Regions from separate parts of the Sporomusa termitida genome, predicted to be linked through region 2. Evidence: riboswitches for the same ligand, from Rfam matches in the RefSeq annotation. Region 2 holds a riboswitch; each other region holds the start of a gene.
What was found. A riboswitch is a leader RNA that binds a small molecule or an ion and turns the genes downstream of it on or off. The one in region 2 is predicted to bind molybdenum cofactor.

Region 1 (4,437 bases), 1.1 Mb from region 2:
GCCATAAGCACAATCTTTTCCTTGTCAACAAGCAGCTGCAAGGCTTGCTTACGGTCAATCCCGGCATTCTCAATTTCATCAATCAGGATAATCGGCGACGAACTTAAGTATGCCGTATCAGCAATCATAAGCGCCCGCGATTGGCCGCCGCTCAGCGCAGTAACAGGTGTGTCCGGCTGAAAGGGTTCACCGGCCAGTCCGTTAGCCTTATCCACAATATGCTGGATAATGTCCCGGTCTTGTTCAACCATTCTGCTCTCGGCATGCATCCCGACAAACTCACGGACTGTCAGATCCATAATGAAATTCATATTTTGTGATAATTGCGCCACCAGCTTATGTTCAACGGCAAATCTCCTGGTCATGTCCGGAACTTGCCCATTGACCAGAATCTGGCGTTTGGTCGGCGTATCCCCTTGGGCAACCCATTCTATATCAGCCAGCAGCCTGCTTTTTCCCGAACCGGTTGGACCAACGATACAGATAATTTCACCAGCCCGGATCGTTAAGTCAATGTTTTCCGGGTTGCCGTTTTTATCAATGCCGCCGCAAATGGTTACCGTTGTGATCGTTTTTGCTTTTACTTTTAATTTTTCCATTTGGACCATAAAGGCACTAAACTGCGTTTTAAGTTCCTCATAGCCTAATCCCAAATCCTGCAGCTGGTCTTCAGTAAGGGTCTCAAAGTACAGCTGCACCGTCTGACCGTCATTCCGGTTGCCCGCCGGCAAAGACGAAAAAAAATCAAGCGCATGGGGATAATCAATAAATAACTGCCGCAAAGACAACGCCGCTAATACTTCCCACATAACCATCCGCCTTTCTGAGCATTGTTTTATAGCAAATCCATCTTGCGCACATTGCCCATTTGAAAATCCACACCCACTCGCGTTTGTCCCAAACAGTAGGAGCAAACGGCAGCAGGCATAGAAAAACGCAGACTGCAGCCACCTAACGAATCCCACGGAGCTGCCGTTTTAAATAAACGGCTCACTTCCTGAGCGCCCTGGCCGGTAATGCCATTAACATAAACAATGACCGCCCCGGGATTGGCCTGCTTGACGCGAAAGGCAAATACCTCCCGTTCCGCCTGCGAAACAATATCCCCTTTGGTGATTACGATAATATCAGCCAGTTTCAGCATCGGACCAATTTTGCGGGGTGTATTTACACCGCTAAGATTATCGATAATACACACAGCCATTACGCCGCGAATATGGGGCGAGCAGCGATTGCACAGACCGGCACTTTCAGTAATTAAAAGATCCAGGTTCTGTTTGATCCCCCACTCCAGACAGTCCTGGATATTTGTCACAAAAAAATGATCAGGGCATAAGTTGCCCGATAGTCCGGTCTTGACAAGGACATTGTTTTTTTCATATAGTTTCTGATCCTGGGTTGAGAGACAGTCAAATTTGATCACGCCGGTTTTTACACCGTCCCCCTGTAAGGCTTTAATAATGTTAAGAATTACTGATGTTTTGCCGGCCGAAGGCGGCCCGGCCACTGTGATTAGCTGCATAATATTCCCAATCTCCTATCAATAATATAACTGCCGCATCTCTGCTCCGGCAAATGTTTTATAACTCAAATTTAACACAAACTCGCAAAAATAACTACAATTAAGTCAATATGTAAATAATCAGTATTTGCATTATTTTTTTTTTTGCAATATAATAATACTATTCCCAACATAAACAAACTATATATTTATATTAACCTTGTTTATGTTTGTTTATATTCATTTTTGTTTATGGGGTTCTGAAAATCAGTTTATGTTTTATAATAACTCAATTCTGCGGGTAAATCAATTCTGTTAGACCTGCCACCAGTGGCCGTATTGTTAAATCCAGTTTCTTAATCCTCTAATAGCAATCACAAAAATGTAAATAATACATTGCTCCTTAGCCGAATTGCCTAACCCTTTTATGGCATGGCGCTCGGCCGACCGGTATAGCGGGAAACTGCTATGCTTCCCGTTTCTTTGGAAAGGATGCATTTTTTTGAGGCGGCGCAATCTCTGCGTCTATTTTGTGTTAAAACAAACCCCGCCAAAAATAATTGCCAGGCCTTCTCCAGGGAAGATTGGAAATTATTCTATGCAAAAGGTAGGGTGAGGCATATATGGGAACTTCAGCTTTTACGTTAATAATTGACGACATCGCAGTGGATACACTCCCGCTTTTCATTCAACTTGCTGCCGATACGGCTTCGGTTTATAAGGAAATCGATCTGCTCTATGAAACAGATAAGACCGGCTTTCAAAGCGCCGCCGCCCGCTCCTCTTATGCTAATCATGCCTTATTTACGACCGGCGGCATCGACCGGCAGATTTATGCTGCCAAATATTTGGGGATCATGCTTGCCGCAATAGAAGCGGGCCAAAACTCGCCCTTATTTAAAAAAGCGATCACCATTATGACCAAACGCTGGCATGTATTGTATTGCCACATCAGGGATTGTGAAACCTTTGATTTAGCCAAGGTGATTAAACCCCACTATTACTCCAAACCGGTAAAGGACAGCTATAAGCACAATCTGCTGACAGGGGCAGCCACCCGCTACATCCGGTCTTTTATCACCTTATACCCTTCCATTGACCTGCCGCTGCAAGCCACTTTGAAGTTTTCGCTGTTTATGGCCTGCGCTGTGGGCCGGCCGGTCATTGTATCAGATCCGGAACTTCTTTCAGTCATTCAAACAATCAGCAGTGCCTTAGACAATACCCGGGAAATCAGTTTATTAAAAAGCAGGTTAAATAAATCAGCAGTCAAAAAAATGGCCCGCTATCTAAAAAATGTCATTTATCAAAAGATATTTCAAAATTATCTCGACCCCTGGCAGGATGACCGCCTCCTGGAAGGGTTTGCCCACTGTAATGCTTATCTCTCGGCCGAAGAGGGTATTTCGCTGCTTTCGCCGACCTTGATTGCCCAGATCAAGGAGCGGGACGTTGAACTCCTCTGCCGCCTGTATATTGTAAAAATGGCTGCCGAAACCTTCCGCGCCGGTCAGGTAAAGAAAACGAAAGAAGAAATGGAATTAGATTGTGCTGAATTCGTCATGTTGGGTTTAAATCTGCTTGACTTTGTAAGAGAGTATAAAAAAGCTAAAAAGTATTATTTTGAACATAATGCTGCTTATCTGTACCCGGAAGTGGATAATCTAAAAAAACAGCTAAGTGATTACGAACTGGAAATCCGGCGGCTAAAAACAGATTTAACAGCCAAAAACAAATTATTGGCAGCCAAAGAAGAAGAAATTAACGACCTGGCTGTCAAGCAAGAATTTGTCCTTAATTCAATGTTCACGGAGAAAAAGCTGCCGCAAACCAGCTGTCAGCCTCAACAGAATGTACTTAACGGCCAAGTCAGCAATGTCAGGGCAATGCCAGCCGGCAACCTTACAGCAATATCCGAGCAGCTCCCTGACTCAGAGTCTGCTATAAAACTGCTGGCCACTGTGCAGGCACTGGTTATCGGCGGTGCCGATAGCTGGCAGGCAAAATTGAAAGCCAAGCTGCCTCATTTTACCTATCTGGCCGGCGATGCCGCCGGTTTTGATGAAGCCCTGCTTCTTCATGCCGATATTGTTTTTGCCAATGTGCGCTGTAAATTTAGTCACGGTTGCTTCTATAAGATGATCAAGCTGGTCCGCCAGCATGAAAAACAATTGGTATTCCTGTCTAAAACAAATATTCCCCTGACAATCCGGCAAATGGCAAATGCCGCCGGCCCTCCTGCCCCTGACAGCAATACCCTTGAATACAGCGCGATCGGCTGTGCGGTTGAATTATAAATTTAAGGGCATAATAAAGAAACTACCTGATTGGGTAGTTTTTTTATTATGCCTGCTATAATCAACCGCAGTTGTTTAGGGTTAGGTTATGTTTAAATGCCAAGTCTGATCCCCGCCTTGATCAGCGCCTTGACCTGTATAAAGCATTATACCCGACAACATAAACTAACCAAACTCAACTTATTGTTATCATATTGTTAGATATTCATCGTATTCAAGAGATATATTGCAGTATAGCTAGATATATTTATATTTCGGATGAATTTGACGAAATATATCAGTATTTATTGATTTTTATTATATAATATGCTATATTGTAACTAAGCAAATTACCAAATAAAGGAGTGACAGAGCTATGAAAATCAGTGGCAGAAACAAACTGGAAGCAACCGTAAAAGAAGTGGTAAAGGGTGCCGTTATGGCCAAAGTTGTCATGGATTGTAAAGGCAGTGAACTGGTAGCAGCAATTACGGTAGACTCGGTGGAGGATTTAAAGCTGGCTCCGGGGGACAAGGTTACAGCATTGGTTAAAGCCACCGAGATGATGGTGCTTAAATAATTATAGGGAAAGTTATACTTTCCAGCACGACAAAAATCGGCTTGCCTAAAAGGCTTAGCCGATTTTTCCGTATTTAATTA
Region 2 (4,437 bases):
GGGCGATTTGGTCCCGGTCATCAGGCACAAGGATATGCTGCATTACTTCACAGCCGTAGCCTTCCACCTTGGCTTTTACGACCGGTCCGAACTTATCCTGAATACGCCCATGATAAACCTCGCTGCCGGTCGTAATAATACCGACCTTACAGGCGCGATATGGGGAAACGGCCGTGACCGCGGCGGCTTGTCCAATCGCTTCCACTGTTTTGATTTTCGCTTCCTCAATCAGCAAAGGAATAACCCGGACACCGGCAACGATATCCCCTTTTTTTACCGGTCTGTGGTTGTTCCGGGTTGCGGCAACAATCTCCTCAATCATATTGATGCTTGTTAAAAACTCTTCATTTACCGTGAACAGGCCGTCATACTCGGCTACAAGACTGACTTTACCCTCCCGGGGCTCAGTCAGAGCAAGCCCGACCCCTTGTATTGCCCGGGCAATACGCAGGCCGGCGTCATTTTCATGCAAGAATCCTTCCTTAACCTCCCATACATATAAATGCTCCTTCCCCAGCTGCAAAAGCCTGGGTATATCCTGTTCGGTAATGATGTGGCCTTTTTTAAACGCCTGGCCCTTGAATTCACCAGGCACTATTTGGGTAATGTCATGGCAGAGCACGTTGCCGATGGCTTCTTCCACTCTGACTATCTGCATATCTCCAACCCTCTCTGTTGTTGCTTAACACCGTATTTAGTCGAGCCTCACTATTTCATCCCCCGGTTTTATCCAGCCCGGGGTAATTACCCTGGCAAAAATCCCTTCCCGGGGCATGACACAATCGCCTGTTTTTTCCCGGATGGCACAACCCTTATGGCACTCTTTACCAATTTGTGTCACCTCCAGCACGGTTTCGCCTACCCTGAGCCGGCTGCCGACCGGGAGCGTAAATAAAACGATGCCGGCGGTGGTAATGTTTTCGGCAAAGCTGCCTGTGGCCAGATTGTCAAGGCCCAGTCTTCTGATTTTATCAATACTTTCATTGCCAAGCAGGCTTACCTGCCGGTGCCAGTCGCCGGCGTGGGCATCGCCCTGCAGCCCCCAGTTCAGCGCAAAGTAGCCTTTCGCCACCGCTTGCTTGGGCTGGCCTTTTTCCTTACTGCTATTTATTGCCAGTACTTTCGTCATTCCCGGGACCTCCCCGGCGATGCTTGTACCGGCCGGCCGCTTTCATCATGCCGCTTACCGCGGGCGCCTTTATCACTCATAATCAGAATTGCTGTTTTATACATGGTATCCCCTCTCCCAACTGTTCCCGTTTGACATGGCCGCTCTTCCCGCCGCTTTTTTCCAATAGCCGGATATCGCTGATTTCCATCCAGCGGTCAATCGCCTTGGTCATATCATACACCGTCATGGCCGCAATCGAGGCGCCGCTGATAGCCTCCATCTCCACGCCGGTCTTCCCGGTTGTTTTTACCTGGCAGCAAATGGTGATGCTGGCGTCCGGTTCATTGATGGCAAAGCTGATATCTACCGACGTGAGCATCAAAGGATGGCACATGGGAATAAAACCGGCAGTCTGCTTGGCCCCCATGATGCCGGCAACCTGGGCAACCGCCAGAACATCCCCTTTTTTGATGCCGCCGTTTCGGATCGTCTGCAGGGTAGCAGGCTGCATGCGGACAACCGCCTGGGCGGTGGCGATGCGTACAGTATCTGTTTTTTCACTGACATCCACCATCCGGGCATAACCAGCCGTATTAAAATGGGTAAAATCCATCATCATCCCCCTATTTGATACATCTTGCGTTTATTATCGGCGCCCCAGCCTTCAGACATATGATGACAGCGCGGCTTTTCCCTGATTGCTTTGCTGAACAGGTGGGCAAGTTTCTCATCACTGGCCCCGTTTTGCAGAGCCATTTTCAAATTAATTTCCTGTTTGCCGAACAGGCAGCCCCGCAGCTTGCCATCGGCAGTCAGGCGCAGCCGGTTGCATTCGGAACAAAAATGATCGCTCATCGCGCTGATAAAGCCAATACTGCCAAGGCCGCCGTTTATCTGGTAACATTTGGCAGGCCCATTCCCCTGTACGGCCGGGCCGCTGTATAAATCATACTGCTGGGCAATAATTGCTTTGATCTCACTAACACTTACCATCCGGTCCGTCTGATAAAAGGGCAGGTCCCCGACCGGCATAAACTCGATAAACCGCACATGGAGCGGCATTTCTTTGGCCAGCCTGACAAAAGCAAGGATTTCATGGTCATTGATCCCTTTCATAACCACGGTGTTTATTTTTACCGGGGCCAGCCCCAGCGCCAGCGCCTTGGCAATAGCCCCGGTCACATCAATCAAATTCCCCCGGCTGGTAATATAGTGGAAACAGTCCGGCTCAAGACTGTCCAGACTGAAATTCACCCTGGTTAGCCCGGCAGCTTTAAGCTCTGCGGCCAGGTCCGCAAATAGTACCCCGTTTGTTGTCAGCGCGATCTCGGTAATTTGCGGAATCGCCGCGATTTGCGCAACAAGGTCTGTGATATTTCTACGAACCAGCGGCTCGCCGCCGGTTAACCTTACCTTGCGAATTCCCACCCGGGCCGCCACCCGGACCAGCCGGACAATCTCCTCCAGGGCCAGTATCTGCGTATGCCCAAGACTTTCTATTCCCTCAGCCGGCATGCAGTACTTACAGCGTAAATTGCACCTGTCCGTGACCGAAACGCGCAAATAGTCGACCTCTCTGGCATAACTGTCAAGCATATAGACTCACTTCCTTCCTGGTAAAATGAATATTGCGCTGCTGCGTATGCTTCAAGCCGCCCGGCGCGTAACAGCTTGCTAAAGTTATTACCAAACAAAAACTTCTGTGCCGCAAGCGCACAGAAGTTTTATCTCAAACTCATGAAACGCCTCCTTTCCCAAATGGGAGGTAGTGGAATTTCTTCCACTGCCCCGTGAACCGCCAGGTCCAGACTGACAGACCATAGATATCTTTAGGTCATGCAGCTCGGAGTGTCAATTGTTATGGAATTTACAGGCCAGTCTTATACATTCTTCCCTTCTTCTTGATCCACAAGCTGTAAGCCAATGTGATAGGTCTGTCCCAAGCACTCACCCAGTGCATAATACTTTCGGTCGGCGGCACTGCTAATAAGCGGGCTAACACTCGCCATCGCCGGATTTTCATTATCACGGAGCACAGCCGCATCGGCTTTGGCATCCAGGATCTGCCCAATAAACTGGGTATGGCCGCCAAGCGCAACCGTATGCAGCAGCTTACACTCCAACACCAGCAAAAATTCCCCGATATAAGGCGCATCGACCAGTTCACTCCTGACAGGAGTGAGACCGGCAACGGCAAACTTATCGGTGTATTTGCCGGAGGCAATACCGGCATAATCGGCCGCAGCCAGATGGTGCCTGGAGGGGACATTCACCGTAAAGGCCTTGCGTTTGGTAATATTGCTATGGGTTAACCGTGACTGCTGCACAGCTATGGCAATACACGGCGGGACTGAACAGCATATTCCGCCCCAGGCAACGGTCATAATATTGGGCCGGCCATGATCGCCGTACGTTCCCACGATCCATACCGGCGAAGGCATGGCCACCACTTTTGCTCCCAGCGACTTTTTCATTGTTTCTCCCGCTTCCTTGTGGTATTGCCGCCATAAGCTTTTCAGCTGCGGCTACAGCGTAATATGCATACCGTCATAAGCCACCACCACATTACCATAGGGCGCCACCTCTGCCTGCAGCTCCCTGGCGGTCACCGGCCGGCTGTAGTGGATGGCCAGATGAGTGGGCACCGTCTGCCTGGCGTTGACCTGCCGGCCAAGAGCAATGGCTTGTTCCAGGGACATGTGCACATCAGGGTACCAGTTGTCACCATGGAAGGTTGCATCACAGATCAGCCAGTCCACACCGGTCACCTGTTGTGCGCTTAGGGCCGGCAGTCCGGCTGTATCGGGGAAATAAGCCAGCCTGGCAGCCCCGGCGGCCAGCAAAAAGCCGGCCGTTTCGATGCCGTGATTGGCCGGCAGCGGCGTTAGGCCCACTGCGCCGAAAAGGTATTGCCGGCCAAATGCCCAGGACCTGACGGCAAAAACATCCGCCAGATTGGGGAAGGCTGCCGCAAACTGCTTCCCGGCACTAGGCGGCAAAAACAGGGGCACCGGTTCCCGCCTTGCCAGTTTTACGTAGTACTCCAGCTCGCCCAGGCCGCCAAAATGATCATAATGCCAGTGGGTCAGAAAAACATAATCAATCCGGTCAATACCTTCCCTGAGCAGCTGCCGCCTTACATCCGGCGAGGTGTCAATAAGGATCTTGCTGTCGCCGGTGTCCAGCAGCGCACTGCTGCGGGTCCGCGCCAGCTCCGGCTTTCGTCTGGCTTCCTGACAGCCGGCGCAGTTGCAAAAGAACGACGGTAAGCCTGGCCCGGCTCCGGTCCCCAGTAAAATAAAACTTCCTTCCATTTCCGCTTCGCT
Region 3 (4,437 bases), 270 kb from region 2:
TATCCCGCATGGCTCCGGACACACAATGTCATTATGGGAGTCGTCCTCGGTAATGGGAGCGGCGGTGCTTTGGTGGCCGATAATCGTTGGCGGGGCCTTTATCCCGATCATGATGTTCTGGACCGGGCCGTGGGTGCGCAATTTAAAAGTAGAAACAATTCCCGAGGCTATGGGGCTTCTCTATGGGCACAAAATGCGTTTTTTACATTGTAGCATACAGATTGGCACCTGGACCGCGATTGCTATGGCTGAAACGCTGGCTACAGCCGGCGCTATTTACGGCTTATGTGCCGGAGTACTTCCGTATCAGCCCTGGTGCATTATATTAGCTTTTCTGTTAATGATTGGGTACATTATCTTTGGCGGGGTATTAGAATTGGTATGGATAAGTACGATCAACGTCATAGTAATGACGGTCGGCTCCTATCTTGCCTTGTTTTTTCTGGGAACGTGGCTTGCTGCTAATGTTGGCGGCTGGGAAGGTATACTCGCCACCTATGCGCAAGTCGATCAATTATGGAAATTTGATTTATTTAACTTCTCACCGGAAACTTTATTCCAGGTCATAATACCGGTAGCTGTATTGCATATCTGTGCAGGTGGTGTTGCTCAGGGGATGTATATACCGCTCTTATCGGCAAGAACAGATGAAGACTGCCGGAAAGGCTTCTGGATTTGCAGCTTGACCAATGTTCTTACCTGTTTTCCGTGGGTGGTTATAGCGCTGTGTGGTATGGCAATTCCGGCGTTTGCCGCTATCGGCCCTAAACTGATTGTCATGGAAGTTGCCTTAAAAACGATGCCGCAGTGGGTTTATGCCTTGCTCATGGTTAGCTTACTCACATCCGTATTGTCAACAGGCAGTGCTATTATCATGGGGAACGCAACCGTATTTGTTAACGACATTCTCAAAGGCGCTTGTAACCCGGCAATGTCTGATAGCACCAGGCTTAAGCTGATGCGGCCGATGATTCTGGTGTGTGGCCTGCTGGCCGCTGTTCCCGCAATGATTGCCCCCATTTTATTTCCCGTTTTCTTGTGGGCATTTTCCTTTGGCATCCCGTTGTTCCTGATATTTCTATTTGGCTTGATCTGGAAGACCAGTAAGCCGGCTGCCTGGATAACGGTTATTGTTACCTATATTGTGAACTTTTGGTGGACCTTTGCTACCCCGGCCTGGGCATCCGGACCATGGGCCTTGAATATGTACCCGGTAACTTTGTGTTCAGTTGTGTTAGGATTTATTTTATTTGCTGCTCTCCCTGGTGAACCGGGGATGCTGCGAAGAACCAATACTGCCGCTGTTGCTTATGCTTCAGCAGAGCATCCTAACATGAAATAACTAAATTGGAGGGAAGAAATATGTGGGTTTTACAGTTATTTATTCAAGAGCTAGTACTAACGCTGGCAATAGCTTTTATCTTTTATGGTGCATGGCGATTCGCCAATCCAGGGAAAAAATGGTAAAGGAGGAAGGCGAATGAGTGTCGACCTTGGTGTTGCTTCTTATCTTTGTGGCCTAATGCTGATTCTCGGTCTTATTTGCACAGTTGGGCAAATGAGACAAAACTCAAAAAAATAATGTAAGCTCCTTCTCTCTCCGGCTGGAAAGGCTATTGACGGACATCCCTGGTGCTGCTGTTGGCACAGCAGCACCAGGGATGTCTTCCTTTTTTACTCTGTATGGTTATAATAGTATAACTTTCGGCAGACACCTCCGCGACTTGCGGGTCCTTTGGCTTAGCGGCAACAGTACAACGTAAATGTAACTGATGAAACCTAATTAACCTTAGCAACTAAATCCTTCTATGTTTGCTTATGTTAGCGATGGTGATTGACAGTGCTTGGTAGATGTATTAAGATAGTTGTAATCACAGGCATCTGTTTGTTCTGGCATATATTGGTCATGTCCGTTTTGCCTTGTGCTATCATTGCAGAAATAATGCTTCGATAAACTGAATTAGATACTACTCCTTAGCCGATTTACCTAACCCCTTTGGCATGGTAGCCGGCCGACCGGTATAGTGGGAAACTGCTATGCTTCCCTATTTGGAAAGGAGTGCAAGAAAAAAAGGTCAGCGCAACTTACGCGTCTATTTTGGGTTGCCTGTGTTGTGTTGACTTAGAATTATTGCCAAGTCCTTTTCTAAAAATAGAAGGCCTTGGTATATTTTTTTACATTATCAGAAAGTATATCCTTTCTCTTTTCGTATTAAAACACGTTGCATATGAGAGGCGGGTGAGGGGCAAAAAGATGGATATTCAAAAATTGAAGTACTTTATTTCGGTGGCGGAATGTTTGAATTTTACCGATGCTGCTGTGCAGGCCGGTGTTACGCAATCGGCAATAAGCCAGCAGATTTCAGAATTGGAAAAAAAATTAAATGTACAATTGATAATCCGGAATAAACGCCCGTTGGAGCTAACCTGGGCGGGGAAAGTATTGTTAAAAGAGGCTTATGCTTTACTGGCTGTGTCTAATGAAATAGCAAGTAAGATTGAGCAAGCAGTTAAGGGAATTTCCGGATTTTTGAAAATAGGTTTTTTAGGCGGCGTTGAGAAAGCGATCCTGCCTCAGGCAATTAGAGAATTTCATCAAAAATACTCTAATATTCATATTACACTGCAGCAGTACAATTGGATGAAGATTAATGAAGCGCTGATGCGGGGAGCATTAGATGTTGGCTTTACGCTATCCTGTCAATTACATAGTTTTCCTGATCTTGTTGGTCACAGACTGTTAAGTGATGTGTTTTGCGTGGCCGTTAATCGCCAGCACGTATTGGCAAAAAAAGAGAAAATTGATATATCAGAGCTTACTAATGAACCGTTCGTCATGTTCAATCAGCAAGCAGATTGTCTGCTGCATGATTTAACTTATCGAATATGTGGTGAAAGTGGCTTTACTCCCAATGTAGCTAACTACAGTCAGGACTTAGCTTCGTTGTTATTTATGGTTGAAGCCGGTGTGGGGGTGATGGTAGTTCCGGGCCCTGTTCGTGAAGTCGCCGGCCCTGAAATCTGCATTATTGAACTCAGTTATCCGCAACGATGCTTTGATGTAATGCTTGCTTGGAATCGAAAGCATTTAAACCCGGCAATTCCATTTTTTGTTAAATGCTTTTCCGGTTCCCATGCAGCCTTAACAGGTAATACAGAAATGGGCAGCTCTCACGAGCTGCGGCAATATAATTGTTATGGTAAACAAGAAGTTGTCGGTTGTTTGTCATCAGGCCTGTAAGGCGATTGTTAAATAAAAGCAGCAAAAACGAAGAGCAGCCTGCTATATGCGGGGCTGCTCTTCGTTTTTTAGTATTTTTGTGCTGCCGGCGGAGACCAAACTTGATTTGGCACGTTTATTGCTTATAAATAGAGGCATAGGGGCTGAAATAAACTCCGGCATTGATATGCAGAATTCACCAATTTATATTTGAGTTAAAGCCACCAACGCTTTGTTTACTCAGGACAATGCTCAGCTGTGGCTGCTGCCGGGATTAAACAGCTCCCTATATACTAGCGCAAAAGAGGGAAGTATTGATTATGGATAAAACATTAGAATCACTTATTTTATGTATGCCTATTATACAAACGGTGCTGCCGTTTGACTCAATGGTCGTTATTGCTGATAGAGACACCTTTCTCTACTATCGGCCAGGCAAAAAGATGCAGCACGAGTCACCTGTCGGTAAAGCTGTGAGCAAAGGCGATGGCATGTGGGAAGCCATAACCAGTAAAATTACGCAGGATATTGTAGTGTCTAAAGACGTATGGGGCTTTCCGTTCCGGAGCATTAGTGTGCCTGTCATTAATGAAACCCGTGAAATCGTCGGCGCAATAGGGTTGGCGTGTAGTTTAGAAACCCAGGAAATTCTGCATGCGGTTGCCCAAACCATCGCGGCAGCATCTGAGCAGGTGGCGGCATCAAGTCAGGAACTGGCAGCTAATGCGGCCTTGCTTAATAAGCGATTAGAACTGCTCGGGGTCACCGGGCAATCTATGGTACATAATATTGGCAAGTCAGACGCTATCCTTATGTTCATTAGAGATATAGCAGCAAATACAAATTTGCTGGGATTAAACGCGAGCATTGAAGCGGCGAGAGCGGGAGAGCAGGGACGGGGATTTTCGGTGGTGGCGCAGGAGATTCGGAAGTTGTCTACTAATAGCCAGGTATCTGTTAAGGAGATCAAGGAAATTTTAGAAAGCATGCGCGGGGAAATAACGCAGATCGAAAAAGAAATAGACGAGGTTGATAAAATCAGCTCCCAGCAGAAAGCTGCCAGCTATGAGATAAGTAAAGCTATAGAATCACTTACCGGTCTGGCAACACGGGTACAGGAACTTGCATTCCGTGTATAATGGGCAGTTATGTATTAAACGCTTTCTTCGGAAATTATCTTAAATTTAAATAGGTATAAATACAGCAGTTTTATCGGA

Region 1: another riboswitch for molybdenum cofactor. It lies ahead of SPTER_RS09520 (hypothetical protein); the one in region 2 lies ahead of moaA (GTP 3',8-cyclase MoaA).
Region 3: another riboswitch for molybdenum cofactor. It lies ahead of SPTER_RS13835 (LysR family transcriptional regulator); the one in region 2 lies ahead of moaA (GTP 3',8-cyclase MoaA).

The regions. Positions count from the first base shown of each region.
Region 1 covers NZ_CP036259.1:2,072,393-2,076,829, reverse strand. Annotated here, with positions in the region: gene SPTER_RS09530 (ATP-binding cassette domain-containing protein) at 1-809, opposite strand, end outside; gene SPTER_RS09525 (GTP-binding protein) at 836-1,522, opposite strand; molybdenum cofactor riboswitch at 1,890-2,011, shown strand; gene SPTER_RS09520 (hypothetical protein) at 2,125-3,798, shown strand; gene SPTER_RS09515 (TOBE domain-containing protein) at 4,154-4,357, shown strand.
Region 2 covers NZ_CP036259.1:3,191,336-3,195,772, forward strand. Annotated here, with positions in the region: gene SPTER_RS15065 (molybdopterin-binding protein) at 1-658, opposite strand, end outside; gene SPTER_RS15070 (MOSC domain-containing protein) at 695-1,129, opposite strand; gene moaC (cyclic pyranopterin monophosphate synthase MoaC) at 1,212-1,730, opposite strand; gene moaA (GTP 3',8-cyclase MoaA) at 1,727-2,707, opposite strand; molybdenum cofactor riboswitch at 2,843-2,972, opposite strand; gene SPTER_RS15085 (flavin reductase family protein) at 2,992-3,585, opposite strand; gene SPTER_RS15090 (MBL fold metallo-hydrolase) at 3,637-4,425, opposite strand.
Region 3 covers NZ_CP036259.1:2,921,386-2,925,822, reverse strand. Annotated here, with positions in the region: gene SPTER_RS13840 (sodium:solute symporter family protein) at 1-1,342, shown strand, start outside; molybdenum cofactor riboswitch at 1,959-2,076, shown strand; gene SPTER_RS13835 (LysR family transcriptional regulator) at 2,255-3,241, shown strand; gene SPTER_RS25680 (methyl-accepting chemotaxis protein) at 3,541-4,359, shown strand.